4 regions of the Chitinophaga pendula genome follow, and region 3 is predicted to be linked to each of the others. Evidence: riboswitches for the same ligand, from Rfam matches in the RefSeq annotation. Region 3 holds a riboswitch; each other region holds the start of a gene.
The links. Region 3 has a riboswitch for cobalamin ahead of metE (5-methyltetrahydropteroyltriglutamate--homocysteine S-methyltransferase). Riboswitches for the same ligand answer to the same signal wherever they lie in the genome.
Positions count from the first base shown of each region.

Region 1: linked by a shared signal. The riboswitch ahead of KTO58_RS21955 (TonB-dependent receptor) and the one ahead of metE (5-methyltetrahydropteroyltriglutamate--homocysteine S-methyltransferase) in region 3 are both predicted to bind cobalamin.
Region 2: linked by a shared signal. The riboswitch ahead of metE (5-methyltetrahydropteroyltriglutamate--homocysteine S-methyltransferase) and the one ahead of metE (5-methyltetrahydropteroyltriglutamate--homocysteine S-methyltransferase) in region 3 are both predicted to bind cobalamin.
Region 4: linked by a shared signal. The riboswitch ahead of KTO58_RS17025 (ribonucleoside-diphosphate reductase small subunit) and the one ahead of metE (5-methyltetrahydropteroyltriglutamate--homocysteine S-methyltransferase) in region 3 are both predicted to bind cobalamin.

Region 1 covers NZ_CP077769.1:5,925,661-5,933,232, forward strand. The annotation lists gene KTO58_RS21940 (EamA family transporter) at 1-763, shown strand, start outside; gene KTO58_RS21945 (tetratricopeptide repeat protein) at 865-1,515, shown strand; gene KTO58_RS21950 (DUF6580 family putative transport protein) at 1,695-2,288, shown strand; cobalamin riboswitch at 2,323-2,532, shown strand; gene KTO58_RS21955 (TonB-dependent receptor) at 2,648-4,654, shown strand; gene KTO58_RS21960 (YncE family protein) at 4,667-5,815, shown strand; gene KTO58_RS21965 (cell surface protein) at 6,019-6,912, shown strand; gene KTO58_RS21970 (ABC transporter substrate-binding protein) at 6,995-7,572, shown strand, end outside.
Region 2 covers NZ_CP077769.1:628,200-635,771, forward strand. The annotation lists gene KTO58_RS02515 (exo-beta-N-acetylmuramidase NamZ family protein) at 1-28, opposite strand, end outside; gene KTO58_RS02520 (FKBP-type peptidyl-prolyl cis-trans isomerase) at 208-636, shown strand; gene KTO58_RS02525 (acyl-CoA thioesterase) at 726-1,124, opposite strand; gene KTO58_RS02530 (cysteine-rich CWC family protein) at 1,216-1,458, opposite strand; gene metE (5-methyltetrahydropteroyltriglutamate--homocysteine S-methyltransferase) at 1,577-3,880, opposite strand; cobalamin riboswitch at 4,040-4,236, opposite strand; gene pepT (peptidase T) at 4,372-5,619, shown strand; gene KTO58_RS02545 (MotA/TolQ/ExbB proton channel family protein) at 5,726-6,442, shown strand; gene KTO58_RS02550 (ExbD/TolR family protein) at 6,488-6,898, shown strand; gene KTO58_RS02555 (GNAT family N-acetyltransferase) at 6,972-7,466, shown strand; gene prmC (peptide chain release factor N(5)-glutamine methyltransferase) at 7,482-7,572, opposite strand, start outside.
Region 3 covers NZ_CP077769.1:3,365,720-3,373,291, forward strand. The annotation lists gene metE (5-methyltetrahydropteroyltriglutamate--homocysteine S-methyltransferase) at 11-2,317, opposite strand; cobalamin riboswitch at 2,469-2,660, opposite strand; gene KTO58_RS11705 (Lrp/AsnC family transcriptional regulator) at 2,814-3,275, shown strand; gene KTO58_RS11710 (endo alpha-1,4 polygalactosaminidase) at 3,695-4,549, shown strand; gene KTO58_RS11715 (alpha/beta fold hydrolase) at 4,763-5,572, shown strand; gene KTO58_RS11720 (RNA polymerase sigma factor) at 5,712-6,302, shown strand; gene KTO58_RS11725 (FecR family protein) at 6,385-7,566, shown strand.
Region 4 covers NZ_CP077769.1:4,739,602-4,747,173, forward strand. The annotation lists gene KTO58_RS17010 (NADPH-dependent FMN reductase) at 61-618, shown strand; gene KTO58_RS17015 (hypothetical protein) at 679-1,803, opposite strand; gene KTO58_RS17020 (ABC transporter ATP-binding protein) at 1,820-2,461, opposite strand; cobalamin riboswitch at 2,836-3,064, shown strand; gene KTO58_RS17025 (ribonucleoside-diphosphate reductase small subunit) at 3,200-4,171, shown strand; gene KTO58_RS17030 (ribonucleoside-diphosphate reductase subunit alpha) at 4,245-6,623, shown strand; gene KTO58_RS17035 (MBL fold metallo-hydrolase) at 6,703-7,572, opposite strand, start outside.

The DNA of each region.
Region 1 (7,572 bases), 2.6 Mb from region 3:
CACCTTATGGACCATACACCTGCTCTCCCGGCGTCCCACCTTCTCCCTCAAAGATCGTAACGCCCGGCAGGCATTCCTGCTGGGCAGCTCGACCGGCCTCGTCAGCATCACCTACTATCAAAGCGTGCAATACATCCCCGCCAGCATCGCCATCATCCTCCTCATGCAGTTCACCTGGATGAGCATGGTCGCCGAACGGGTACGCTATAAAAAAAGACCCACCGCCATACAATGGACCTGCGTCGCATTCATCCTCGCAGGTACCCTCCTCGCCAGCGGTACACTCAACGGCGATATGCCACCCCTCCAATGGCAAGGCATCGCCTTCGGACTACTCGCCGCCATGTGCTACACCGTATTCATCGTAGTCAGCGGCCGTACCGGCACAGCCCTCTCCCCCGTACTCAAAAGCGCCTGGATGGTCACCGGCGCATTCATACTCATCTGCTGCATACTACCGCCAGCATATCTCATCAATGGACGCCTCCTCCACAGCCCCCTCCTCCTCTGGGGTATCCCCCTCGCCCTATTCGGCACCGTACTGCCCCCATTCCTGTTCGCCAAAGGAATGCCCCAGACCGGCGTAGCCCTCGGCGCCATCCTCAGCACCGTCGAACTTCCCGTAGCCGTCACCTCCGCCATGATCATACTCCACGAACCCGTCTCCTGGATACAAGCTACCGGCATCGCCGTCATCCTCGGCGCCATCATCACCGCCAACCTCGTCCGGCGCAATGGCAACACCGCCACGCAAACCTCATAGGGATAACAGCGCTTTTACAACAGCCTGCTACACCGCGAATTTTTTTGTTTATCTTTGCCCTCCCCTGGATTTTAGGACATTAAATAGAATTATTACCACCCATGAAGGCATTTAATTTTTTCGTGCTATATCGCTTCCCTATCGGTATCGTTTTGTTGTTAGGCGGCATCGCCCTGGGCTTCACAGTAGGCTGGTGGGAAGCAACCATCGTACTCTTACTGGCAGTGATCTGCCTCGTCACCCACTTCCTGTTCGGCCCCATGCGCCTCGTTCAAGAAGCCGTAGAAGCCGGCGACATCGACCGCGCTACCGCCCTCATGAACAAAGTAGCATTCCCCAAACTACTCTACAAACCCATCCGCTCCGTATACTACTTCATGCAGAGCAACATGGCCATGTATAATAAAGACCTCGACAAAGCCGAAGCCACTATCCGCCAAAGCATCAAGTCCGGTAGCCCCATGAAAGAATACGAAGGCATGCAATACTTCCAGCTAGGTACCATCGCCTATCAGAAAAATGACCTCAAAGGCGCCGACCAAAACCTGAAAAAAGCCGTGCGAATGGGCCTCCCCGATAAAGAAAATACCGCCGCAGCATTGCTCACACTGGCCTCCATCGCCATGAGCCGCCGCGACTTCAAAACAGCAAAAGACTTCTTCCGCCGCGCTAAAGCACAAAAACCAACCACAGAACAACTCGTAAGCCAAATAAAAGAAATGGATAAGTACATCTCCCGTATGCCGGGTTGATGACCTTCATATATCATTGATAATGAAAGGCTGAAGGACACATATCCTCCAGCCTTTCGCTTTATAAGAAAGAGTTTCGATAAAAAAATGTAGGTTTGCGCTCACATTAAGCCTGCTGACAATAGTATTGTTACACTAATAATCAGACTTAATCCAACCAAACTACCTAAATATCTGATATGTCTATCAAGAACCTAAATCCAAGATTTAGTATCCTGATGCTGTTCATCCTGGCAGCCGGCGTCCTCCGCGTACTAAATGGCGGACAACTCACTCCATTCTCTAATATCACCCCCATCGGTGCAATGGCCCTCTTCGGCGGCGCCTACTTCTCCGATAAATGGAAATCATACATCCTCCCCTTGCTCACCCTCTTCGTCAGCGACGTTCTCATGATGGAACTGTTCTACAAAGAACACATGCAAGGCCTCCTCTATAGCGGATGGATATGGACATACCTTAGCTTCGCCGCTATGGTCCTCGTAGGACAACTGATCATCCGCAAAGTGAACGCTACCAACGTACTCGTCGCAGCTGTCGCCGCCGTAGTAGCCCACTGGATCATCGCCGATATCGGCCCATTCCTCTATGGCATCGATATCACCACCGGCCAGCCTTTCCCAAAAAATGCTGCCGGACTGGCCAAGTGCCTCGCACTCGCCATCCCTTACATGAAAAATATGCTCATCGGTAACCTCGTGTACAGCATCCTCTTCTTCGGAGGTTTCGAACTCGTACAACGTAGCTACCCCGCTGCAGCAGCTCATTCATAAACAATAACAAACCGGCGGCTCGCTGCCGGTATCTTAACACATACCAATACCTGGTGATCCCGGCCCTCAACAAACCTGGATCTTAAAAGGGAATCCGGTGCAAATCCGGAGCTATCCCCGTAGCTGTAATACTGCTCCGCCCGTAAGCGGAAGTGAATGCCAATAAAGTCACTGCTCCTCAAAAAGTGGGAAGACGGCCTTCAAAACAGTAAGCCAGAAGACCTGCCAGATATCAATCACTTTCAGCGCTTTCGGGTGAAAAGCAACGATAGCCCCGGTTACGCCCCCCAGCGTACCCCGATTGGCACGTACTTTCCCCTCCCCGTAGCGCTGTCTGTCAATACCAAAAAATGCGCTACGTGAAACGTTTGCTTACAGCATGTTGCTACTACTCACTTCTCATCGCCTGCCTAATACCGCAGTCGCTGACTGCTCAAAATACCCCTAACGATACCTCCCGGCACCTCCGGGAAATCAATGTCAACGCCAAATACCTGCTGGACAACACCAGCTCCCCTACCCCCGCACAAACACTCGACATCGAACAACTCAAAAAACTAACCGCTACCTCCGTCGCTGATGCCATCAAGTCATTCTCCGGCGTTCAAATAAAAGATTATGGCGGCATAGGCGGCCTCAAAACCGTCAACGTCCGCAGCCTCGGCAGCAACCACGTCGGCGTATTCTACGATGGCATCCAAGTAGGCAACCCACAAAATGGAAGCATCGACCTGGGCAAATTCTCCCTCGACAACCTCGAAATGATCACCCTCTTCAATGGCCAAAGCAATGACATCTTCCTCCCCGCCCGCAACTTCTCCGCCGCCAGCACCCTCTACCTCAAACCCATCAAACCCTCCTTCGCAAAAGGCGAAAACATACATGGCAAAGCTACCTTCAAAACCGGCTCCTTCGGCCTCCTGAACCCCGGCCTCCTCTGGCAGCAAAAAATAAATGACCGCATCTCCGCCTCCATCAGCACCGAATGGATCAACGCCAACGGTCGCTATAAATTCAAAAGAGATGAAGCGGATAAAACACCCCTCACCCGCACCAACGCCGATATCAACGCCTTCCGCGTAGAAGCCGCCGTCAACGGCAATATGAAAGATAGCAGCGATTGGTCCCTCCGCTTGTATCACTACCAGTCCGAACGCGGACTACCGGGCTATATCCTCGTCGATAACTTCGACCACCGACAAAGACAGGAAGACCGCAACATCTTCATCCAGGCACACTACAAAAAAACATTCCACCCCAAATACAGCCTCCTGGTCAACGCCAAATTCGCTAACGACTATATGCGATACACCGACCCGGATGTACTCAACACCGCCAAATTCCAGGACAACAGGTATACCCAACAGGAACTATACCTCTCCCTGGCCAACAAATACAGCATCAAATCCTGGTGGGACCTATCCCTCAGCGGAGACTTCATCTACAACTATGTAAAAGGCTCCCAGGTAGGATTCGCATTCCCAACCCGCTACACCGGGTACGGCGCCCTCGCCACCGCCATCAAACTACCACAACTCGAACTGCAAGCCAATCTCCTCGGTACCGCCGTCAGCGAATCCGTGAAGTTCGGCACCGCAGCTCCCAACAAACAAATACTCACACCCGCAATATCGATCGCCTATCAACCTCTGAAACACGAAGAGTTCTACATAAGGGCCTTCTATAAAGACATCTTCCGGATGCCCACCCTCAACGATCTCTACTACCTCCTGATAGGAAACGCCAAGCTGAAACCAGAATATACCAAACAATACAACCTGGGCCTCACCTGGAGAAAAATGACCACCAGCGCCCTTAAAAACTTCTCCATCCAGGTAGATGCATACTACAACAACGTCACCGACAAAATAGTCGCCATCCCCACCGCCAACATGTTCCGCTGGACCATGATCAACCTGGGCAAAGTAGATATCAAAGGCGTCGACATTACACAAAAAAACGATTGGCAACTACCAGCTACCATCACCCTCCATACAGATATCAATTACACCTGGCAGCACGCCAGAGAACTCTCTTTCGGCATCAACAACCCAATCCCCGTCCCATACATGCCCACACATAGCGGCGCTGTAAACCTCGGACTGGAATGGCGCACCTGGGAACTGACCTACCGATTCAACTACGTCGGCGACCGGTTTGCCGACTTCGCAGACCCGCCGAAAAATTATATGCCCGCGTGGTATACTTCAGATATAGTAGCCGCTTACAATCTCCGTACCCGCAAATTCAAAGACATCCGGTTCACCGCAGAACTCAACAACATCCTGAACAAGTACTACGATGTCGCCTACAACTACCCGATGCCAGGTCGCAATTTCCGCTTCATGGCATCATTCTCATTTTAAAAATTGAACAGTATGAATAACAATTCTATTAAACAACACGCAAAACTGCTCAGCCTCTTCACCGCCGCAGCACTTTTCGTCACCGCTTGTAGTAAAAAAGATGCCCCCATCCCGGAACCTCCCGTAGTAGATGAAGGCATATACATCCTCAATGAAGGCAACATGGGTACCAACAGTGCTACCCTCGATTACTTCGACTTCAAACAACAAAGACTTAGCTTCAACATCTTCACCGCCGCAAACCCCAACAAAACAGACTCACTCAATAACAGACTGGGTAACAAACTGGGCGACGTAGGACAGGACGTAAAGGTTTACGGCAGCAAAATGTATATCGTCGTAAACAATAGTAACAAAGTAGAAGTAGTAGATGCCAAAACAGTAAAATCTATCAAAACCATCTATCTGCCCAAAAAACAACCACGCTACGTAGCTTTCTATAAAGACAAAGCCTTCGTAAACGCATACGATGGCACCGTAACCGTAATTGATACCGGCAACCTCTCCATCGTAAAAAGTATCAAAGTCGGTAAAACCCCCGAAGGCATGACCGTAGTAGGTGATAAACTCTACGTAGCCAACGCCGGCTGGCAGGATGTCGTATACGCTCCCCCCGGCACCGTTGGCCAGTACGACTCCACACTCTCTGTCATCGACCTCAACTCCCTGACAGAGATCAAAAAAGTAGTCGTAACCAAAAACATGGGCCGGCTCGTAGCAGATAAATATGGCGATATCTATTGCGTCGGCCAGGATCAATACGCAGGCGCCGTAGTCGTAGCACCGGGCGATGTATACGTATTCGATACCAAAACCGAAACAGTCAAGAAAAAACTGGGCTTCCTCGCTACAGCAATAGCCATCCAGGACGACAACGGCTTCTTCATCAACTACAACTGGGAAACCAGCAAACCGACTTATATCAAATTCAATGTCGCTACCGAAACAAAGATATCCGACAACTTTATCACCGATGGCACAGACAAATCCATCAAAGTACCCTACGGCATAGTAGTAGATCCTGTTACCTCCGATATATACCTCTCCGATGGCGGCGTATATCCCACACAGGTATATGTTCTCTCTGCCACCGGCACTAAGAAGAACTGGTTTAAAACATCCGGCGACTTCGCATCATCATTTGCTTTCTATAGAAAATAGCACCATACCACATCAGGGGCAGTACTCCGCAACTGCCCCTGATACCTTTGCCACCTAAAAGGAGCCGTGAACGCGAACCCGCACCCCCTGTGTAAACCTTAAACTCCAACTAAACCCGGTACGCCATTCTATTGCGGAGTGCAACACTAAATTGTACAGAATTACCCAAATCCATATTTCCTTCATTATTCTAAACTAAAAGTATGAACACAAAAAAAAGCGTACTGATCGCAGCCAGTGCCCTGGCCCTGACTTTCGCCGCCTGTCAGAAAGAAGCCATCAGCCCCGACGCTGCTGCCCTCACCGGTCAGAACAACAAATCCCAAACCGAAAGAGTAGTAAGCCCCTATGTAACACGTGTACTGGAATACAAACCAGCACCTGGCCAGTTTATCAACGCTACCTATGGCTCCCAGTCCGATGCCCAGAACGTTATCGGCGTATATGACCCCGCCAACTGGCAAAAGATCGTAACCCTCGGCGCATACGGCGGATACATCATCTTCGGATTCGATCACAGCATCACCAACCAGGCCAACAAAACAGATTTTATCATCTACGGCAACGCATTCGAATCCAATGGCAACTACTTCAGCGAACCCGGCGTAGTATGGGTCTCCAGAGATGTCAACGCCAACGGCCTCGCAGACGATCCCTGGTACCAGATCAAAGGCTCCTACTACAACAACACCGCTACTAAACACAACTATGTAGTAACCTACACACTGCCCTCCCCACAAAACGCAGATGTACCCTGGACCAGCAACACCGGCGATAACGGCCTCGTATTGCGCAACTCCTGGCATACACAGGCTTCTTACTACCCCCTCTGGCTGGGCGTAAACTCCTACGCACTGGGTGGTACCCGCCTCCCCGACAACTACGCCGGCGGACCTACCATCACAGGATATGCGGACTCCACCCCCGATGGCGATAAAATCGATATCTCCTGGGCCGTTAACGCCAGCGGTAACCCCGTGAGCCTCGCCAGCATCGACTTCGTGAAAGTGCAAAGCGGCATCCAGAAAATGAATGGCACCCTCGGCGAAGTATCCACAGAAGTAGCCGGCGCCGCCGACCTCTCCCTGCTTCCCTGATTTTAACTATCTTTAAGCGATTTTAATACTCAGGTGACTATCCCCGGCATCAACCGGGGATAGTTATTATAAACAACAACATATGATAGCCTCCTCTTTCCTGCCGGCAGCTACACAAATGATCTACGATATGGGCCTGCAACACCTCCTGCAGGGCGTTACCTTCGAATGCCCTCAGATCGCAGCAGAACAGCCCAAAATCGTCCGCTGTGTACTGGAAGGACATAACTACTCCAGCCAGGAAATAGATCGCATTTTCTCCGCCTCCAAAGCCCAGGGGAAAAGCCTCTACTATGTAGATGAACCCTTGCTCGAAAACATCGCCCCCGACATCATCTTCACACAAGATGTCTGCGAAGTATGCCAGATCGATACCCACTGCACCCAACAAGCCATCTATAAACTGCCCAAACAACCACAACTCGTCGCCCTCAGCCCTAACAACCTGCAGGACGTATTCACCTGCGCCATCACCATCGCACAGGCCCTCGGTCACGAAGAAGCAGCCTATACATACCTCGCCGCCCTCCAGCAACGCCTCGATAAAATAGTAGATACCCTCCGCGCCAATAAAGCACCGCTACGCAGCGTCATGCTCCTCGAATGGATCGCACCCATCTACAACTGCGGACACTGGATACCCTATCAGATCGCCTACGC
Region 2 (7,572 bases), 2.7 Mb from region 3:
AGCCGCAAAACAACAGGAATTTGTTCATAAGTAGTGAATAGCTAAGCAGTAAAAATAGTAAATTGTTTACACTCGCGAGAAAGCTGCAGCAGAGGAGTTTTGAAATATCGCTACCGTACTGTAGTGCAGGAGCAGTAGCGATTTTGACTTTATACTATTTTACTTACCTTGCGGGTATATTCAGATAACACTTAATAATTTTTATTTATGCAAGCAGTAAAAAACGGGGATACAGTGAAGGTGCATTATCACGGCCGTCTCACCAACGGAACAACTTTTGATTCCTCTGAAGGCCGTCAGCCACTGGAGTTCAAAGTGGGCGCGGGCATGGTTATCAAAGGATTTGATAATGGCGTGCTGGATATGAAACCGGGTGATAAAAAAACCGTACATATCCCTGTTGTTGAGGCTTACGGCCCCAAAAACGAAGAGTTGATCATGGATTTCCCGAAGGCTAATATCCCGGAGGATCTGAAGCCTGAGATAGGTATGGAGCTGCAGATGAGCAACCCTCAGGGCAATGTATTTCCTGTGAAAGTGGTAGCTGTGAAAGATGAATTCATCACCCTGGATGCCAATCACGCACTGGCTGGTGAAGACCTGGTATTTGATATCGAACTGGTAGAGATCGTATAGTTTGTCAGACCATAATAGACCGGGCTCCTGCATGAGATGGATGATTATCGTCCATATAGCTGCAGGAGCCCGGTGTTATTTAAGGATATTTAATCCTGCTCGTTGGGTAGGACGATCTCCATCGGTCTTTTCTGTTCATCGATCGCCACGAATATGAAAGAGCCGGTAATGGCCTTTTCCCGCTTACTGGAATACATTTGTTCCACGAAAACTTCCACCTCCACTTTCAGGCTGGTCTTACCTACATGCGAGACGGTGCCTACCAGCTCCACGATAGTTCCGTGTGGGATAGGCTTTTTAAAATCAATACGATCGGTAGATACTGTTACCATCCGCATGCGACTGAACCTTGTAGCTGTAATAAAGGCTACTTCATCCATCATATGCATGGCTGTACCGCCGAATAAAGTGTCATAATGGTTCACCGTATTTGGAAATACAGCTTTAAAGATCCGTGTTACGGAATGCTCAATTTGTTTCTCGTACATATTCATCTGTTAAAGACTGCCCGGGGCAGTCTGGTGTGTTGAAAGCAGGGTGGCTATCTGGCCGCAGTACAATGGAGAGAGGAGTGATCTTTTATCTTTTCCCGAACAATTTCATGACCCTGGATACTTTGTAACGAAATCCTTGCTGACGATAATTGTTTTTGATCTCTTGCAGACAATTTGCACAGAGACAGCCGTTGAATTGTTCACTGATATGCTGCCGTTCTGCTATTGTCAGGGTGACTTCCTGGCATTGGCAACGCAGGATAGAGCCTACGCGGCATTCAAAAGTAGCCGCACAGCGAGGACAACTTACGGTTTCATGATCAGCCATAATGTGCAAATTTAAGTATTAATCGGCAGTATGTTTTTCAGCAGGTCAAACGGTCAGCAAAAGCTTCCTCTTATTACGACGATATATAGCCGCAAAAAAGAGGAAGCTGTTATGGGGCCTAGTTCACTAATACCGCGCTTCTGCTTTGAACAGCGGCAGCCACCATGTTACGGAGGGATTGCTCTGTTTCCGGCCAGTTACGGGTCTTCAATCCACAGTCGGGATTTACCCAGATGTTACGGGCCGGCAGCAGTGTGCTGGCTTTCTGTAGTAAGCTGGACATTTCTTCTACTGTTGGTACACGGGGAGAGTGGATATCATATACGCCAGGGCCGATCTCGTTAGGATACTTGAAGCGGGCGAATGCTTCCAGCAGTTCCATCTGAGAGCGGGAGGTCTCGATCGTGATAACATCCGCATCCATTGCAGCGATGCTGTCAATGATGTCATTGAACTCAGCATAACACATGTGAGTATGGATCTGTGTATCATCCAGTACGCTACAAACAGCAATACGGAATGCCTGTACTGCCCATTGCAGATAGGCATCCCAATTGGCTCTTCTTAATGGTAAGCCTTCTCTTACAGCAGGTTCATCTACCTGTATCACTCTAATACCGGCTTTTTCGAGATCAGAAACTTCATCGCGGATAGCCAGTGCTATCTGGAAAGTTGTATCTGCACGGGGTTGGTCATTGCGTACGAAAGACCATTGCAGGATGGTGACAGGCCCTGTCAGCATTCCCTTCATGGGCTTTTTGGTGAGCGATTGGGCATAGCTGCTCCAGGCTACTGTCATCGGATGTGTACGTTGCACATCGCCGTAAATAATGGGTGGTTTTACACAACGGCTGCCGTAGCTCTGTACCCATCCGTTTTGGGTGAATACAAAACCTTCCAGCTGCTCGCCGAAATATTCCACCATATCATTACGCTCAAATTCGCCATGCACCAGTACATCCAGGTGCAGGCTTTCCTGCCATTTCACGGTCTCGGCGATCGCTGCTTTGATCCGCTGATGATATTCTTCGGAAGAGATAGTGCCTTTTTTCAGCTGTGCACGTAGCTGACGGATCTCTGCCGTCTGCGGGAAAGAACCGATGGTTGTGGTGGGGAACAGCGGCAATTGAAAGGCTACTTCCTGCGATTCCTGCCTTACATGGAATGGGCTCTTACGGGTAGCATGCGATTCGTCCAGTGCTGCTACCCGCGCTTTTACTGCAGGTTTGTGGATCAGCGGAGAATGCTGCTTTGCTTGCATCGCTGCCATATTAGCCGCCAGCGAGGTGTTGTTGCCGGTAGCAATCTGTGCCAGGTCAGCGATCTCATGCAGCTTCTGTTTTGCAAATGCCATCCAGTGTTTGATCTCCCTTGTCAATACCTGTTCGTCTTGTTCCAAATCCAGATCGTAGGGAGTATGGAGTAAGGAGCAAGCGCTGCTGATCCATACACGATCCTGGCCGATTGCTTGCACAGCTTCGTTGATCAATGCGAGTGATAGCTGATAATCATTTTTCCATATGTTACGGCCATCTACCACACCCAGCGACAGTTGCATACCAGCCGGCAGCTGTTGTAATACTGTGGTCAGCTGTTGAGGTGCGCGTACCAGGTCAATATGCAGGGCCTGTACCGGTAGTTGCAGCGCCGTTGCCAGGTTGTCGCCCAAGGCATCAAAATAGGTGGCGATCAACAGTTGCAGACCAGGTATAGCCTGGTGGATACGGTTGTAAGTATTGATATACAGCTGATGTATAGCCGGGTTGAGATCCATCGCGAGGTAAGGCTCATCGATCTGTATCCAGGTAGCGCCAGCTTCCTGTAGTGCGGTCAGCAGCTGCAGGTATACTGGTAGTAACTGCTCCAGCAAACTATGTAGGTGCAGGGAGTGATCCTTGATCTTACCAAGCAACAGGAATGTCAGGGGGCCAATGATTACCGGTTTAGTGTGGATACCGAGGCTTTTCGCTTCGCGGAACTCCTCTACACATTTATGGCTTAACAGCCGGTATTGCTGGGTAGTATCGAATTCGGGGACCAGATAGTGATAGTTGGTATCAAACCATTTTGTCATCTCCATGGCGGTAATGTCGAGCCCGTTTTTCTGATAGCCCCTGGCCATCGCGAAATACAGCTCCAGGCTTTGGGGACTGGCCAGCCGCTCCAGTAATGGCTTGAACCTGGCAGGGATTGTACCCGTCATCAGACACATATCGAGCACCTGATCGTAGTAAGAAAAATCGTTGGAAGGGATGAGGTCAATACCGGCCTGCTGCATCGCCTCCCAATTCTGGCGGCGGAGCTGACGGGCAGTAAGTTGTAGTTTTTCGAGGGAAGCTGTGCCCGCCCAATAAGCCTCGTTGGCTTTTTTTAGTTCCCTGCCGCTACCGATACGCGGGTAGCCTGGTACGTTTGTTAACATACGGGTACGGTTGTTTTAAGTGAAAAATACCGGTATTACTACGCGTACACTTGCCGAAGGGAGCTGGCAGGATAAAGGAATGGAACAGTAACAGGCACACGATGCCTGTGGGGGGAAGTACTGCCAATTGCCTGAATAATGCTTTTTTTCCGCGAAGCATACATCAATTTGTTTACGGCAAGTCTCCTGGCTTGTAACGGCTATGACCACCCTTCTCATCCCTAACAGGGATAATGGGTATCGTTGGTCATAACCTTTTTCAAAGGTTACTTACAGTTGCGCGTCAGCCCGTGATTTTCACACGGTTCCTTTTTAATCCCGGTCACAGACCGGAAACCGCAAACAGCATTGAGTGTGTAAAGAACCATTACAAATATAGGATTTAAGCGCGTAATATCCGGTACCACGTCCTATCTGTCTGTTTTTGTTATCTCTTTCTTTAGCGCCTGGCAGATAGATAGCACAGCAAAAAAAATCCTTAGGTTTGTAAAATGTTTACAGATTACCAATATACCGTAGTGGACCGGTTTATCCGCTATGTACAGATAGATACCGAATCGGATCCGCTGAGCCATACCTATCCCAGCACAGAAAAACAAAAGGAGCTGTCCCGCCTGCTAGTACAGGAACTACGGGAAATGGGGATCGAAGATGCGGTATTGGATGAATACGGATATGTCTATGCTACCATCCCCGCGAATACCGACAAAACCGTACCTGTGATCTGTTTCTGTTCGCATGTCGATACCTCCAGCGATTGCAGCGGAAAGGATGTAAAACCGATCATCCATCATCAGTACGATGGTACGGATATTATCCTGCCGGATGACGACACACAGGTGATCCGTGCAGCCGAACATCCTTACCTGGCTTCCCGCAAAGGAGATGATATCATCACTGCGAGTGGTACTACGCTGCTGGGTGCCGATGACAAGGCAGGCGTGGCAGAGATCATGGATGCTGCCCACTTCCTGCTGCAGCACCCCGAGATCAAACATGGCGCGATCCGCATCCTCTTTACCCCCGATGAAGAGATCGGAAGAGGCGTGGACAAAGTGGATATGCAGCGATTGGGTGCTTCTTTCGGCTATACGATGGATGGAGGTGAGCGGGGATCAGTGGAAGATGAGAACTTTTCCGCTGATGCCGTAAAGATCACTATAAAAGGGGTAAGTGCACATCCGGGATCCGCCAAAGGTAAGCTGGTAAGTGCCATCAAAATAGCGTCGGAGATCGTAGATGCGTTGCCGAAAGAGATACTGTCTCCCGAGACGACAGAAAACCGCCAGGGATTCATTCATCCCGTACGTATACAGGGAATAGTTGAAAAAGCCGAGATCGACTTTATCATCCGTGATTTCACCACACCGGAACTGGAGGGACATGAGTTTTACCTTCGTCGCCTTATGGAACATGTTATGAGCAAGTATCCTACCGCTATCGCTACTTTCCAGGTAACAGAACAATACCGTAATATGAAAGAGGTACTGGATAAGCATCCGCAAGTGACCGTCTATGCTGCTGAGGCTATGAAAAGAGCTGGTGTGGCACCGCTCAAGATGATCATCCGCGGTGGTACAGATGGCGCCCGGCTTTCTTTCCTGGGCTTGCCCTGTCCGAATATATTCACAGGGGAAATGGCCTTGCACAGCAAGCATGAGTATGTAAGCATACAGGACATGCAAAAAGCCGTGCAGACCATCGTCTATCTGGCACAAATATGGGAAGAGCATAGCTAAGTACTAGAATTGCTGGTTATTGCGTTTAAACTTTAACTATTTTATTAGTACCTTACCCTATTATTGCTTCTGAAATTAATACTTTTGCAGGGTTAAAATTTTATTCATGCTCTTAGGACTTGTTACTTTACTGCAGGATACTCTGCTGGCGCCAAAAGCAGACACTGTAGCACATGCAGCCACTGCTGCTACCGGCGCTGCCCAGGAAATGAAACTGCTGGATATGCTTTCGAAAGGTGGTGTGCTGATGATACCATTAGCTGTACTCTCCCTGGCAGCAGTATACGTTTTTGTAGAGCGTTACCTCGCTATCGCCAAAGCAGGTAAACTGGAAGACAACTTCATGCCGATGATCCGGGATCATATCACCACCGGCAATATACAAGGTGCCCGCTCCCTCGCTAAAAATACCTCCGGTGCCATCGCCCGCATGATCGATAAAGGTATACAACGTATCGGCAAGCCCATTGACAACATTGAAAAGTCTATGGAAAATGTGGGTAAACTGGAAATATACAAGATGGAAAAGAACCTGGTCATTCTCTCTATCATCGCAGGTATCGCTCCCATGTTCGGGTTCCTAGGTACTATCGCCGGTATGATCCAGACGTTCTTCAATATCTCCATCACCTCCGATATTACTCTGGGTACGATCGCCGGTGGTATCTATGTGAAGATGATCACCTCCGCTACCGGTCTTATCATCGGTATCATTGCCTTCATCGGTTATAGCTTCCTGAATGCACAGATAGATAAAGTGATCAATAAAATGGAGTCCTCCTCTGCAGAGTTTATCGATGTGCTGCAGGAGCCAACCCGCTAACGATCCTTCACCGCTTTCTAATTTTAACGCTTAACGACAGAACGTATGAACTTACGCAGCAGGAGAGGCAAACGGCATGTGGAAATGCACAACTCAGCATTGAACGATATCTTGTTCATATTACTGCTGTTCTTCCTCATCGTATCTACGCTGGCTAATCCTAACGTGATCAAACTCACACTGCCCAAGGCGAAAAGCAATACCAAGGCAAAACAGACCGTAGTAGTCAGCATCAATGATAAACGCGAGTTCTTCGTAGGGACCAACAGGGTACCCTTCGAGAGCCTTAAACAAATGCTGGTACCCGCTCTCGTAAGAGAACAGGTAGACCCTACTATCGTTATCAATGCCGAAAAATCCGTGCCTGTCGAAGATATCGTCAAGGTCATGGAAGTAGCCAGGGAGATAGGGGCTAAAGTAGTACTCGCCACCGCCAATCCCCTCCGCAAAGACTAATCACTGGTAATAGCTGATATATAAAAGGAACCAACTGGTTCCTTTTTTTTATTTTAGCATTTATTCAATACAAATGGACATCTTCACCACCCCCCGACTCAGGATCAGACAGCTGACCCCCACCGATGGGGATTATTGGTTCCGGATCAACGGAGACCCCGAAGTCATGCAGTTCATCCGCCCGGTGCAAAAACGCGAAGATTCTGATCTCTTCCTGCTGGAAAATATATTGAACTATGAGATCTTTCCTGCCTATGGCCGCTGGATAGTAGAAGACAGGCTCAATGCAGCCTTTATCGGTATGCTGATGATACGGCCCCTGCAAGGCCGACCGGAACTCGAATTGGGATATGCGCTCGAAAAGGGAAGCTGGGGTAAAGGATATGCGACCGAGTTAGTGAAAGGAGCATTGGAATACGCTGTTCATCAGTTAAAACACCCGGGTATCATCGCGCTCACCGATCCGGGCAACAAGGCCTCTCAACAGGTATTGTTGAAATGCGGCTTTGCTTACGATCAGGATATGTTTGTTGATGGTAAACTAGCCCGCTTATATAAACTGTCGTAGCAGGCTAGCATAGCACTATCTGAAGGCCTTCACCATCCGGTCCTTTCCGAAGATATCCTTCCGCAGCGTTGGCTCCCGGAAGCCTTGGGCAGTTAGCAGTGTAATC
Region 3 (7,572 bases):
ACAGGCTATTCTATACGAGGCTTTCAGTGCTGATCTCTTCACGTGCCTGTTGAGCCGCAGCCACCATATTTTCCAGAGCAGCTTTGGTTTCTGGCCATTTACGTGTCTTCAGCCCACAGTCAGGGTTCACCCAGAGGTTACGAGCGGGCAGCAGGTCTGCTGCTTTTGCAAGCAGGGAAGCCATTTCTTCAGTACTAGGCACACGAGGTGAGTGGATATCGTAAACACCTGGTCCGATTTCGTTCGGATACTCGAAATGGGCAAACGCCTGCAAAAGTTCCATTTGCGAGCGGGATGTTTCGATGGTGATAACATCGGCATCCATAGCTGCGATATGTTCAATAATATCATTGAACTCGCTGTAGCACATATGGGTGTGGATCTGTGTCTTGTCTTCTACTCCACTGGCGGTAATACGGAATGAGCCTACCGCCCAGTCGAGGTAATGCGGGCGTTTTGCTTTGCGCAGAGGTAAACCTTCGCGAATCGCCGCTTCATCGATCTGAATAATACCGATACCTGCTTTTTCCAGTGCAACTACTTCATCACGGATAGCAAGCGCTATCTGTTTGGTAGTTGCTTCACGTGGCTGGTCATCACGTACAAAAGACCACTGTAGGATGGTTACGGGACCAGTCAGCATGCCTTTCATTGGCTTATCTGTTTGCGCTGCGGCAAAAGTGCTCCAACGTACGGTCATATCATTTGGACGGCTAACGTCGCCAAATATAACAGGAGGCTTTACGCAGCGGCTACCATAACTTTGAACCCAACCATTTTTGGTAAACAGGAATCCATCCAACTGTTCTCCAAAGTACTCCACCATGTCATTGCGCTCGAATTCTCCGTGTACCAGTACATCCAGACCTATTTCTTCCTGCCAGCGAATGGTGTCGATAGTCGCCTGTTCGATAGCCTTTTCATATTGTTCGGTAGTAAGATCTCCCTTTTTGAATTTAGCACGAAGTTGACGGATATCGTCTGTTTGCGGGAATGAACCGATGGTTGTAGTGGGGAATGCCGGCAGGTTGAAGCGCTCACGGTGCAGCTGCTGACGAACCGGGAATGCACTTTTACGGGAAGCATCGGCAGCAGTAATAGCAGCTACGCGATCTTTCACTGCTTGTTTGTGTACCTTGCCAGATGAACGTCTGCTACCGATAGCTTTTTTATTTGCATCAAGCAAAGCCGCATTTCCGGTAACAATTTGTTTTAATTCGCTCACCTCTGTCAGCTTCTGTTTTGCAAAAGCCATCCAGTTCTTGATCTCAGCATCAAGAGTATTCTCCAAGTCGAGATCGATCGGGCTATGGAGCAACGAACAGGAAGGGGCAATGATCACCCTATCCTCACCAAGTTGCTCAATTGCCTTATTGATAAACCCTAAAGATTTTTCGTAGTCGTTCTTCCAGACATTACGGCCGTCAATAACGCCGAGCGATAACTGAAGGCCCCCCGGGATCAATACCAGTAATTCCTCCAGTTGCTCAGGAGCACGTACGAGATCTATATGCAGCGCATTAACCGGAAGGCTAACGGCCAGTTGGGTATTATCTAATAGTGCATCGAAATAAGTGGCTACCAATAATTTAACCCCACTTACCTGGGCAGCAATTTCACGATATGCGTACTCAAATGCTTCTTTATCTTTTTTGGAAAGGTCAAGCACCAGGCTAGGCTCGTCCAACTGTATCCATTCTGCGCCCTGTTCTTTCAGGCGGTTAATGATAGCGACATAAACCGGAACGATTTTTTTGATCAGATCAATACGTTCAAAACCTTGTTCTTTTTCTTTTCCAAACAGCAAATAACTTACCGGACCTACCAATACAGGTTTAGCCTTCTGTCCCACTTGTTTTTTAGCGTCTTGGTATGTGGTAAAAATATTGTCATTGAAAATTCGGAATTCCTGGTTAGCCTTGAATTCTGGTACGATATAATGATAGTTGGTGTCCAGCCATTTAGTCATTTCCATTGCAGTGATGTCCAGACCATCTTTCTGGTAGCCACGTGCCATTGCAAAGTAAAGATCGATTTGGCTGTTGGCTTTTACCTGGGAAAGTACGGGAGCGTAGCGCTCAGGGATAACACCTAACATCAGGCTGGTGTCCAGTACCTGGTCATAAAAGCTGAAATCATTGCAGGGGATCAGGTCGATACCCGCATCGAGTTGGGTTTGCCAGTTTTCCTCTCTAATCTTGCGTGCAGAGTCTTTTAATTCGTTCAGGTCAATCTTGCCTGCCCAATACTGTTCGTTTGCTTTTTTAAGTTGTCTTTGGCTACCAATCCGCGGATAGCCCAGGTTTTGCGTAAGCATTTTCCTTGAAAATTTAGTTAAAACAATTACAGTTGTCTTTACAAACCTCACAATGCTTTGCAGGGGAAAGGCATATGATAGCCTGTCAGAGCACAGATATGTGGCCGACAGACACCATCAAAATGAGACCTTTGCTTCATTACGCGAAAGCATCGTCCTTCCAGTATGGGCAGGTCTCCTGACTTGTAACATCTTCTCCGTCCTTCCCATCTGTAATGACAAACAGTGGACATACATGGAAAAAACCTTTTTCGTTACTTACAGTTGCGCGACAGTCCGTGATTTTCACACGGTTCCCTTTTAATACTGATTCTCATCAGCAACCTATTCTGGTCGATAAAGTATGAAAAGAACTAAAATCGGAGCAAATCTACAAATAAACACCTCTCATCCTAAAAAGTGACATAAATTCAGAATAAAAAACTACTTTTATAAAAAATAAAGGAAATAAACCTTTCCAAGTGGAGTATTTTATGCCAAAAAAGAAAATTATTTTATGGAGCAATTAGATGATACAGATAAACATCTACTTAAATTACTCAGTGAAAATTCTACTATCACCGTCAAAGAGTTGGCAGCAAAAGTCAATCTTTCTGCTTCACCAGTATTCGAACGGGTAAAAAAGCTGGAAGCTGGTGGGTATATAAAAAAATATATAGCCTTGGTTGATGCCGAAAAACTCGGCTATGGATTAATCGTTTTTTGTAATATCCGCCTCAAACATCATGACAAAAGCATCGGAAGCCAGTTTGTTGCCGACATTATGCGGTTACAGGAGGTTACTGAGTGTTACAATATATCCGGCGACTATGACTTTTTATTGAAGGTTTATGCCAGGGACATGAAACATTACCAGGATTTTGTATTCAATAAATTGGGGTCAGTAAAGAGCATCGGGAGCACGCATAGTACTTTTGTAATGTGCGAAAACAAAAACACGCACAATATAAATCTTTGATACGTTACTCCAGACCCAAATAACGTAGAGGGTATACAAGTAGCAGTCGATTTTAGCACGACTGCTGCTTGTATTTTGAATGTACTCAATACTTTATTACATACATCAGCCAAAGCCGTTATCATCCTAGATGCGTAAAAACATAAGGTGCCCTGGATAAGGAAACCACCAACGCAGCTTCCCCGGCATTTCCCTCCACATCTTCGAACAACAGACTTTCCTTCGCCGTTTACTATTTTTAAATCGGAGCGGAAGATCTTTTCAAATTTTAGCACTTTTTTCATAGTGCTATTTAGGGGGATATACCTACAAGCCAGTATTGACTTTGTTATAAAGTTGTTAAATAAGTCTCATATGAATACTGACTTACAATATGCCAATGCCACCTCCGTTTATCAGCAGTAATTAAATTTCAGATAATGATTGTTAGGAAAAAGATGATATTAGTATGCAGCCTAGCTGTACTTGCGGCCTCATGTAGCAAAGGACAAGACAACGAAGAAATTATTAATCCAACTGATAGCACAACACTTCCGGGAGGGAAAACCACCTGGTGGAAGCCAACTGCCGGCATAAGTTTCGATTGGGTATTAGATGACGTTAATTCTAATAATACTTTTTCCGGTACTGTGGTGGATGTTGATGCATTCACAACCAGTCCTGCCACGGTAGCCTCCCTGCATGCCAAAGGACATAAGGTAATTGCTTATCTATCTGTAGGTACCTTGGAAAACGACAGGAATGATGCGTCCTTACTTCCTGCGGAAGTTATCGGTAAACGATACGATCAGTGGCCAAAAGAAAGATGGCTTGACATCCGGCAGATCGATAAGTTAAAACCATGGTTAAATTCAAGATTTAATATGATCATTCAGAAAGGGTTTGATGGCATTGAGCCAGACAACCTGGACGGCTTTGCAACAGTGACAGGATTTTCACTTACAGAGTCGGATGCACGGAAATATATGGACTACCTGATCACTACAGCCCATGCAAACGGCCTATCCATCGGACAAAAGAACGTAGCAGACCTGAGTGCAGACTATTCGTCCAAATTCGATTGGGCATTAACAGAAGATGCATTTCAACAAGGTTGGCAAGAACGTATGACACCATATGCAAGATTGAACAAACCCGTGTTCGCCGTCGAATATACCGACAATACCAGTCAACAAAAATTTGAAACCACTTTTTGTCCGCAAGCTGCGAAATTAGGATTTACTGCTATTCTTAAACATCGAAACCTGGATACGTGGGTGGACAAATGTAAATAGATATCATATTTTTTTAGCGATATTGCCATATCCATAAAAGTTAAATAAAAGCCCGCGCCTGGAATAAGCGCCGGCTTTTTATTTATAGTGAGATTTCATGGCACAATTAATTGTATTGCTAACAGTCACCAGTGCAATTATTGTTATCTTAGATCATATATAAGCGGTTTTCAACAAAATATTTGTCGCGAGCATACCAGAAAAAAATAACAAATGATGAACTGGCAAACAGCTGTCTGCACGACTAACAATATCCACATACACTATACAAGAACAGGAGGTAATAAACCACCCTTAATCCTGCTTCATGGCCTAACTGCCAATGGCGAGTGCTGGGCTGATCTGGCACGTGTTCTTGAAAGTGAATACGACGTGATCATGCCAGATGCCAGGGGGCATGGAAAATCCAGTACTCCTGACAATGGGTATCAATATGAAGAGCTCGCAAATGATGTGACCGGTTTAATAGAAAAATTAGAGCTTTCCCCTACGTTTCTGGCAGGACACTCCATGGGAGGAATGACTGCGGCCCTAGTGGCAAGTCGTAAACCCAATTTACTAAGAGGAGTGATCTTAGCCGATCCAACGTTTCTAAGTCCCGACTTTCAACGTGAAGTTTATGATAGTGATGTTGTCGATCAACACCGTAAATTTCTTTCCATGTCACTGGACGAGTTGATAGCCGATGCCCGTAAAAGACATCCTAAACGTTCAGCGGAAGTTATTGAGCTATTCGCCCGGGCGCGACTTCAAACCAGTATGGTTGCGTTTGATATTCTTAGGCCACCCAATCCGGATTATAAACAATTGGTCAGTACTATTGATATTCCAAGTCTCCTGGTAGTTGGAGATAAGGGCGTGGTTTCAGTTGCTGTCACCGAGGATTTGCTACGTCTTAATACCAGGCTTTTGTTTACACAAATCAGCGAGGCTGGCCATGGCCTCCAAATGGATCAGCCTGAACGTTTTTCTGCTGCCGTCAAAACATTCTTAGACTCTGTTACGACAGCAGCTGAGCTGTAAAATATATCATCTTCATGCTATACTTTCGGCTTTTATTTACTTTGCCTGTTTTCTATCTTTACAGACATATTAGCAATTAATTCCCTATCTCTTACATGCTATATTAATAACCAGCGATCAAAAAATATTTTCAAAAGGTATGGAGCGTATGTCTATGGAAGAGGAAGTACTATTACGTATGATTGAGGGAGATGAGTCGGCTTTTTCAGCCATCTACCGGCATTATTATCCTTCCTTATATATGTATCTGTTGCGTTTTTGTAAGATCCCTTCTCTTGCAGAGGACCTTGTTCATGATGTCTTTCTCAAAATTTGGGAGCTCAGGGGGCGTATCAACCCGCAACTGTCTTTCAGTGGATATCTTTATCGGATCGCCCGTAATCACGTATTTAAAACTATCACGAAACTGGCTACGGACAGTCAGATGCGCGCGCAATTATATCAACAGCTTGCGGATATTGATCCGAAGCAACCCGATGAGCTCGTGCGGACCAGGGAATATGAGCGTCTTTTCCAGGAGGCACTTTCAAAGCTGACCACGCAGCGATTGAAAGTATTTCACCTTTGCCGCCAGGAGGGAAAAAGCTACGACGAGGCTGCCGCCATACTAGGTATTTCCCGTAATGCGGTAAAAAAGCATATGGTACTGGGCATGCGTTTTATAGAAGACTATGTGTACAGACATGGTGACATATTGATGGCTATATGGCTAATTTCCACTTTTTATTAAAAAAACTGCTATAAGGGGTACCCTCTTTTTTTATTTTCGGATATTATATAAGTACCTGTTGTTTCCAATAGGCCATCGTAATATGCCACAACCTGATAATTACCACGAGCAGCTATTACAGCGATACCTGAATGGTGAGTGCGATAGGGAAGAGTTAGCGGCCTTGTTCACCTATCTTAATACCGCCGGCTCCAGACGCCACCTGTTGAATACTGTCAAACAGGAGTTTGAGCGCGCCATGAACGAAAAACATACCGTACCGGAAGCTATTGGCGATCGTATTGAAGCCAGGCTACTACGGAAGATCAGTGAAAAAAAGGTCATGCCCATGGATACTTTCCCTTATCTAAACTGGGTAGCGGCCGCTGCAGTTATTATTTTTATATCAACGGTCGGTATTTTCCTTATTTCCCGTCCCCCATCTATTACACCCAAACTGGCACAGCAGTCCGTGGTTACTGTCGGCCGGCCAGGCGGCAGCAAGGCATTATTAACATTAGCGGATGGGTCTGTAGTTACTTTGGACAGTACGGGTAACCAGGTCATTGCACAGGGTGATGTGAAGGTACAGCAACATAATGGGCAGTTACTCTACCAGCTTGCCACCGCCTCATCACCAGTTGTTAGTTATAACCTATTGTCAGTTCCACGTGGGGGAATATTTAATATAGTTTTGCCGGATGGGAGCCGGGTCTGGATTAACTCTTCATCCAGTCTACGTTATCCCACCGCATTTCCTTCCGGACATCGTACGGTAGAAATACAAGGGCAGGCTTATTTTGAAATAAAACCGAATCCAAGCCAACCATTTATTGTGAAAGTTAACAACATGGAAGTTCAGGTATTAGGTACCAGCTTTGATGTAATGGCCTATGCCGACGAACCTGCCGTCCGTACCACGCTGGTAGAAGGAGCCGTCAAAATTAAGTCGGGGAATAATGAAAACCAATTGCTGCCCGGACAAGCAGCATTAGTGAACAATACAACAGGTATACTTTCCATACAGACGGCCGATCTGCGGGAAGCTACCGCCTGGAAAGCAGGCTTCTTCAACTTTGAAAATGCCAGCCTTGGCGGCATACTCAAACAATTATCGAGATGGTACGATGTGGAGGTGGATTATCAATCTGTACCGGATGGGAACCGTTTTGGAGGATACATCAGCCGAAGCCTTCCACTACAGGAAGTATTGCCTATGCTGGAAACTGATCGAGTAAAACTTAAACTGGAGGGAAAAATAATTAAAGTAATACTGATCCGATAAATATCA
Region 4 (7,572 bases), 1.4 Mb from region 3:
CTCTGCATCCACTCCTGCTACTTTTTATATATTTGCAGCGATCCTAAATAGTTTACATTCATGACTGCTGAAAAGAATTACCATTTTATTGCTATCTCCGGTAGCCTCCGTAAAGGCTCATTCAATACCTTCGCACTCAAAGCTGCCCAACAATTAGCACCAGCAAACATTACGATAGAACAGGTGGATATCAGCGATATTCCGATATATAATACGGACATTCACGCTGCAGCATATCCGGCAGCTGCGGAAGAATTAGCACAGAAAATAATCGCCTCCAACGGCTTATTGATCGTATCTCCGGAGTATAATTATTCCATACCAGGCGGTCTCAAAAATGTTATCGATGTATTATCCCGCCATGCGGCAAAACCGCTGGACAGAAAAGCAGTAGCTATTATGGGCGCCAGTATAGGCACTTTGGGCACAGCCCGTATGCAATATCACCTCAGACAGGTATTAGTCTGCCTCAATGCCAATGTGGTTAACAAACCAGAGATCATGATCAGCGCCGCTCAGCAGAAATTCAATGAAGAAGGTACCCTGACTGATGAAACCACCAGCAAACAGATTCCGGTACTATTACATGCCCTGGCCACATTAAGTGATAAACAATAATAACCTGATCGATACCTGCCTGTTATTTAAGCAGGTATCGATCACCATATAAAAACGAGATCAGATAATAGCAGCATTCAACGGCTCATACTTGTCGTAACGCCGTATAAATATCCACAATGCTACCAACTGTAACACCAATGCGGTAAGCAGGTACCAATATCCCAACACCAGGAACAACACTACAAAAGAAACAGCCAGTGCCCACCGCAAATGTAGATCAGGATTAAAACGGGGAAAATACATCAGACAACGGAATAGCAGTAACAACGAATGTGCAAAAAACAATATTCCTAACAATGGCAATACCCCCGCGAATCGCCAGGTATTCACTACGATCAACAGGTATTCAGGCAGAAAAAGAAAGAAATAAGTGAACGAAAGCTGCAGGTATCTTTGTGCCAACTGCATCGGCAGGTTACGCGTGAACTGCAGATACTGGTCCTCAAAAAAACGGTGATAAAATATCACGCCCGTATGAATGATGCAACTCAACAATACACCACACAGCACTACCCGATCATCATAAACCGTTGTGCGCATTAACATAAAGGTCAACAATAATATAGCACCTGAAAATACTTTTGTACTCAGCAACATCCGGGTATGATTCGTCAGTAACTCAAATATGTAATACAGCGAAAATGGCCTTACCCAACGCCGGTTTAACCATTGCTGAAAATGACCGGTAAAATCAGCCAACTCGGGACGCCACAGTTTTCTATCGTATATCGCCACCGGTAGTATACACATCAGTATATTGAATAGCAACAATAAGAACGCAGTACCCGACAATCCCATCTTTGCGGCCACCCCTGCTGAAATTCCGGCATAAACAAGTACCGGAAAGTAAATAGTGATCTGTATTGAACACCAGAGTATATATCTTCGCCATCTTGACAAAGACCCTATCACAGGATAGAGAAAACCATACCCAGGTGTCTGTATCGTCTTTAATATAAAATACAGACACTTTCCGTTATACAACAACCATAATCCCAATACCACCAACAAAAAGCCCCGGTGCTGCAGAAATCCTTTCATTAACCCCACGTGATATTGCAATAGTTGTCCACCTTCCACCACCCCAAATAACAGGTAGAACAGCAGCAGAAAAAAGCCGGTATTCGTAATATAGAAACGACTTGTAAATATCTTACTCAACAAACGAAATGACTCAAACATACCTTTCATTTTTTTCTCATCCGATTATCCGCACCTGACGGTTCTCCACCAGGAGCGTTCCATTTACAGCAAACTCCGTTTCCGCAATCACCTGATGAGAAGTAATACAAAAAGTGACACCATACTCCTCACGCCACTCCCTGATCATATCATATAATAATGGGATCGTCTGTACGTCTAGCGTGATCAACGGCTCATCCAATAATATCAACGAAGGAACTCCCGTAAAACTTAGTAATAAGGACAACTTTTTTAACATACCACTGGAATACGTACTGACCGGGCGTAACAAAAAATCATTTACCCCCATCGCCGCCCCCAATTCCAGAATGCGGTCAGCATCTCCACCCTTGGTACTCAGGTACAACCGTAATAACTCCCTGCCCGTCAGAAACCCTGGATACAACGGCTCCGCCTCTCCATAGTTGACCTTCCGCCGGTAAGCAACCGGATGATGAAGGCTACTCACGGCTCCTTGTAAGAGGATCTCCCCCCGGAAGGAAAGCAAACCTGCCATCACCTTCAACCAGGTAGTCTTACCGGCGCCATTCCCCCCCTGTACCCAATAGATGCCCTCATCCAGTGATAAATGCCCTATATCCAAGGCAAGTGTATCCCCGTAATATTTTTTTATATCCTTTAATAAAATAGCTGACATAAAATTTGTCTAAGATTCCGAAAACCTGAAAAGCCGGAAGTCCAAAAAAACAAGCCGGTCTCAGCAACCCTTATTAAAAATATTTCCACTCGTCAAAACGACACGTATATTTAAAAAATATGACATAAATATAGGTCTGAACTATTAATGTATTAATTTAATTAACAACATTTACAATTAATATACCATTCCGAAAACAAGTAATAAAATAGTAATATTTCTAATAATCTTCAACCGCTGTAGGGTATCTTGACACGAAATGCCCACCCCTGCACATCTTCCGGATTGTTCTATTTTTACCTACATCATTTTTCCACAGGCTGTGAGCAATTAAATCTGCTCACGCAATCGCAGGTCTGTACATTTGTAGCAGTTCTTGACTTTGTTGCATTGGTTCCCGGGCGCGCAAACCCGGGATTAATGGGGGGAACCGTGTGAAAATCACGGGCAGACGCGCTACTGTGATCCACTTCCATATACCAGGAAGAGGTTGAAGCCGCAAATTCAACCTGATATTACCTGAAAATCACCGTTTTCTATCTTGAAAAGGGGAAAGTTGTAATAACGGAAAGCCAGCATACCTGCCAACGCAACATATTTGTCAAAACCTTCGCGTATCAGGGTATTGGCGAAAGTGACACTGCTCTCTCCCACAAGATAGTTGTCAGCCTTCGTGTCTCCAGGATCCGCCAACAATAGGGACAGGAAAAAGAATTCAAATATTTAAAATCGCTGCATATGAATTACGAGAATGAAATCTTGTTGAAAGAGAATAAAGACCGTTTTGTGTTGTTGCCAATTAATTACCCTAAAATTTGGGAAACATATAAACGTCACGAGGCCAGTTTCTGGACAGCGGAAGAGATTGACCTGAGCGGAGATCTGAAAGATTGGGCGAACCTCAACGATGGCGAACGCCACTTCATATCACATGTACTTGCTTTTTTTGCAGCTAGCGACGGTATCGTAAATGAAAACCTCGCCGTCAACTTCATGAGCGAAGTACAAATACCGGAAGCGCGCTGCTTCTACGGTTTCCAGATCATGATGGAGAACATACACTCCGAAACTTACGCCCTGCTGATCGATACCTATGTGAAAGATCCTGCAGAAAAAGATAGACTGTTCCATGCCATCGATACCGTACCTGCTGTAAAGAAAAAAGCTGAGTGGGCACTGCGCTGGATCGAAAATGGCAATTTTGCCGAACGCCTCGTCGCCTTCGCCGCCGTAGAGGGTATCTTCTTTAGCGGTAGCTTCTGCTCCATCTTCTGGCTTAAAAAGAGAGGATTAATGCCAGGGCTGACATTCTCCAACGAACTCATCAGCCGTGATGAAGGTCTCCATTGCGAATTTGCGTGCCTCCTGTACAGCATGCTCGAAAATAAATTGACCCAGGAAGCCGTACATGCCATCATCATGGATGCCGTGAACATCGAAAAAGAATTTATTACAGATGCACTACCCGTAGACCTTATCGGTATGAATAGCCGGCTCATGCAACAGTACATCGAATTCGTTGCTGACAGATGGCTCAAAGAACTGGGATACGATAAAATATTTAACGCTTCCAATCCATTCGATTTCATGGAGATGATCTCACTCCAGGGTAAAACCAACTTCTTCGAAAAACGTGTGGGCGACTACCAGAAAGCGGGTGTAATGGGGAATAAAGAAACCCAGACCTTCAGCCTGGAAGAAGACTTCTAATATATATCCTGCCCGGAATAAATACCTTCCGGATTCCATATACTTAATTACTAACCTAATAAATTCACTTCCCATGTTCGTAATCAAAAGAGACGGAAGAAAAGAAGCGGTGAAATTTGATAAGATCACCGCCCGCATAGAAAAGCTGTGCTATGGCTTTAATGCGGAATATGTAGACGCAATAGACGTGGCCAAGAAAGTGATTCAGGGTTTATATGATGGCGTAACGACCACAGAACTGGACAACCTGGCTGCAGAAACAGCCGCCTCCCTCACAACCAAACATCCGGACTATGCATTGCTGGCCTCCCGCATTGCAGTAAGTAACTTGCATAAAAATACAGTGAAGTCTTTCTCTAAGACCATGAAAAAACTGTATGACTACATCGATCCGAAGATAAATAAACCAGCAGCGCTGTTATCAGACGATGTATACGAAGTGATCCGTAAAAATGCGGAAATACTGGACTCTAACATCATCTACGATCGTGATTTCGCTTTCGACTACTTTGGCTTCAAAACCCTGGAACGTTCCTACCTCCTCAAATTAGATGGTAAAGTAGCAGAACGCCCTCAGCACATGTTCATGCGCGTAGCCGTAGGTATCCATAAAGATGATATTGATGCTGCTATCAAAACTTACAATCTCATGAGCGAACGCTGGTTCACGCATGCGACCCCCACCCTCTTTAACGCCGGCACACCTAAACCACAGATGTCGTCCTGCTTCCTCCTCACCATGAAGGATGATAGCATCGAAGGTATCTACGATACCCTCAAACAAACAGCCAAGATATCTCAAAGCGCTGGCGGTATCGGCTTAAGCATTCACAACATCCGGGCCACCGGTTCCTATATCAGCGGCACCAACGGTACCTCCAATGGTATCATTCCCATGCTGCGTGTATTTAATGACACCGCCCGCTATGTAGACCAGGGTGGTGGTAAACGTAAAGGTGCTTTTGCCATCTACCTCGAACCCTGGCATGCAGACGTGTTCGAATTCCTCGACCTCCGTAAAAACCACGGTAAAGAAGAAATGCGTGCACGCGATCTCTTCTTCGCCTTATGGGTACCCGATCTGTTTATGCAGAGAGTAGAATCCAATGGCGAATGGTCCCTGTTCTGTCCACACGAAGCACCAGGACTGCACGAAACATGGGGTGCAGAATTTGAGAAACTCTATGCACAATACGAACAGGAAGGCCGCGCACGCAAAACTGTAAAAGCACAAGACCTTTGGTTCGCCATCCTCGATGCACAAATCGAAACAGGAACACCATACCTGCTGTATAAAGACTCTGCCAACCGTAAATCCAACCAGCAGAACCTCGGCACCATCAAAAGTTCTAATCTCTGTACAGAGATCATAGAATATACCGATGCAAACGAAGTAGCAGTATGTAACCTGGCATCCCTCGCACTACCTCGCTTTGTGGTAGATGGTCACTTCGATCATCAAGCATTATACGATGTAACCTACCAGGCTACCCGTAACCTCAACAAAATCATCGACAACAACTACTACCCGGTTGATGAAGCCCGCTACAGTAACCTACGTCACCGTCCCATCGGACTCGGTGTACAAGGCCTGGCAGATGCCTTTATCCTCATGCGCTATCCATTCGAAAGCGAAGAGGCCAAACAACTGAACAAAGAGATATTCGAAACGATCTACTTCGCTGCCATGACCGCCTCCAAAGACCTGGCAAAAGTAGATGGCCACTACGATACATTCCCCGGATCACCCATCTCTAAAGGTATATTTCAATTCGATATGTGGGATGTAACACCTACCTCTCGCTGGGACTGGGAAACATTAAGAGCTGAAGTAATAGAACATGGCGTTCGCAACTCCCTGCTGCTCGCTCCTATGCCTACCGCTTCTACCTCTCAGATCCTTGGTAACAACGAGTGCTTTGAACCTTACACCTCCAATATCTACACCCGCCGCGTACTGAGTGGCGAATTCGTAGTGGTGAATAAACACTTACTGAAAGACCTGGTGGAATTAGGATTGTGGGACAACGACATGAAAAACAAGATCATTGCCGCCAACGGTTCCATCCAGCAAATACCAGAGATCCCCTCTAATATCAAAGAGCTGTACAAAACTGTTTGGGAGATCAAACAACGTACGATCATAGATATGGCGGCAGATCGCGGTGCTTACATCTGCCAATCCCAGTCTCTCAACCTGTTCGTTGATACGCCTAATACCGGTAAACTCACCTCCATGCACTTCTATGCCTGGAAAAAAGGTCTCAAGACCGGGATGTACTATCTGCGTACACAAGCCGCTACCCAGGCAGTACAATTCACTGTCGAAAAACAAGGCGGACAACAAATAGAACCAGTAGTTGTACAAGGAGCTTCCACCATAGCCATCGACGATATCCCGGAAGGTGCGGTATGTACAATGGAAGAAGGCTGCGTAACCTGCAGCGCCTAAACAAACCATTTAAGTATACGATAAAAGGCCGGCTTCGAATCCTTACAGATAGAAGCCGGCCTTCTTTATGATATATATCTTATCCTTTTGCCGGATCAGGAATTGCATAGGTTTCGCCTACCCATTCATAAGTAGCCCCTTTCTTACGCACATGGCCCAAACCAGGCCAGGCCAGATGATAAGCGAAAACAGACTCCCCTCGTTCCACCAACCTTGCCAACACCTGATGACGGGTTGCCACAGCCTGATTAAAATCTGTATCCCCGAAAAACCCCCACTCAGGATGCGGGAACAACAATACGTCTGAATGTAGCAGATCCGCAATATGTACCAACTCCCGGCCACCGGAAAAAATATGGACCAACGTATGACCCGGAGTATGCCCTGCCGCCAGTTCCAAACGGATACAACCCAATAACTCATCCCCATCCTCAAACAAATGTAACCGGGGTCTTAAGGCCACCAACGTTTTCCTGATATCAGCAATCATCTGCGACAACTGTTGCTTGTCCGGGAACTTACTGTGGGAGAAGTCCGGATGATCCCCTGTCCAAAAATTATACTCCAGGGCAGACAGATACAACTTTGCATGAGGAAATACCAGACTCCCATCTTGCCTGAATAAACCACCTATATGATCAGGATGAGCGTGAGAAAATACAATATCAGTAATATTCTCCGGCCGGATACCGGCATCTTCCAATGTCCGTGGAAGCCAGCCTGACTTCGGACCAAACCCGGCGCCGGCACCCGTATCTACCAATATCCGCCGCTCCCCCTTCCTGATCACCAGGATATTCATACCAAGATCAATAGCATCCGTCGGCCGGAAACTTTCCCGCAATAACTGATTGACAACCGCCGAATCTATCCCAGGTGCGAAGGATGGTTGCACCGGGCTCATATGCAAATACCCGTCCGTGACAACCGTCAATTCCAACTCTCCTAA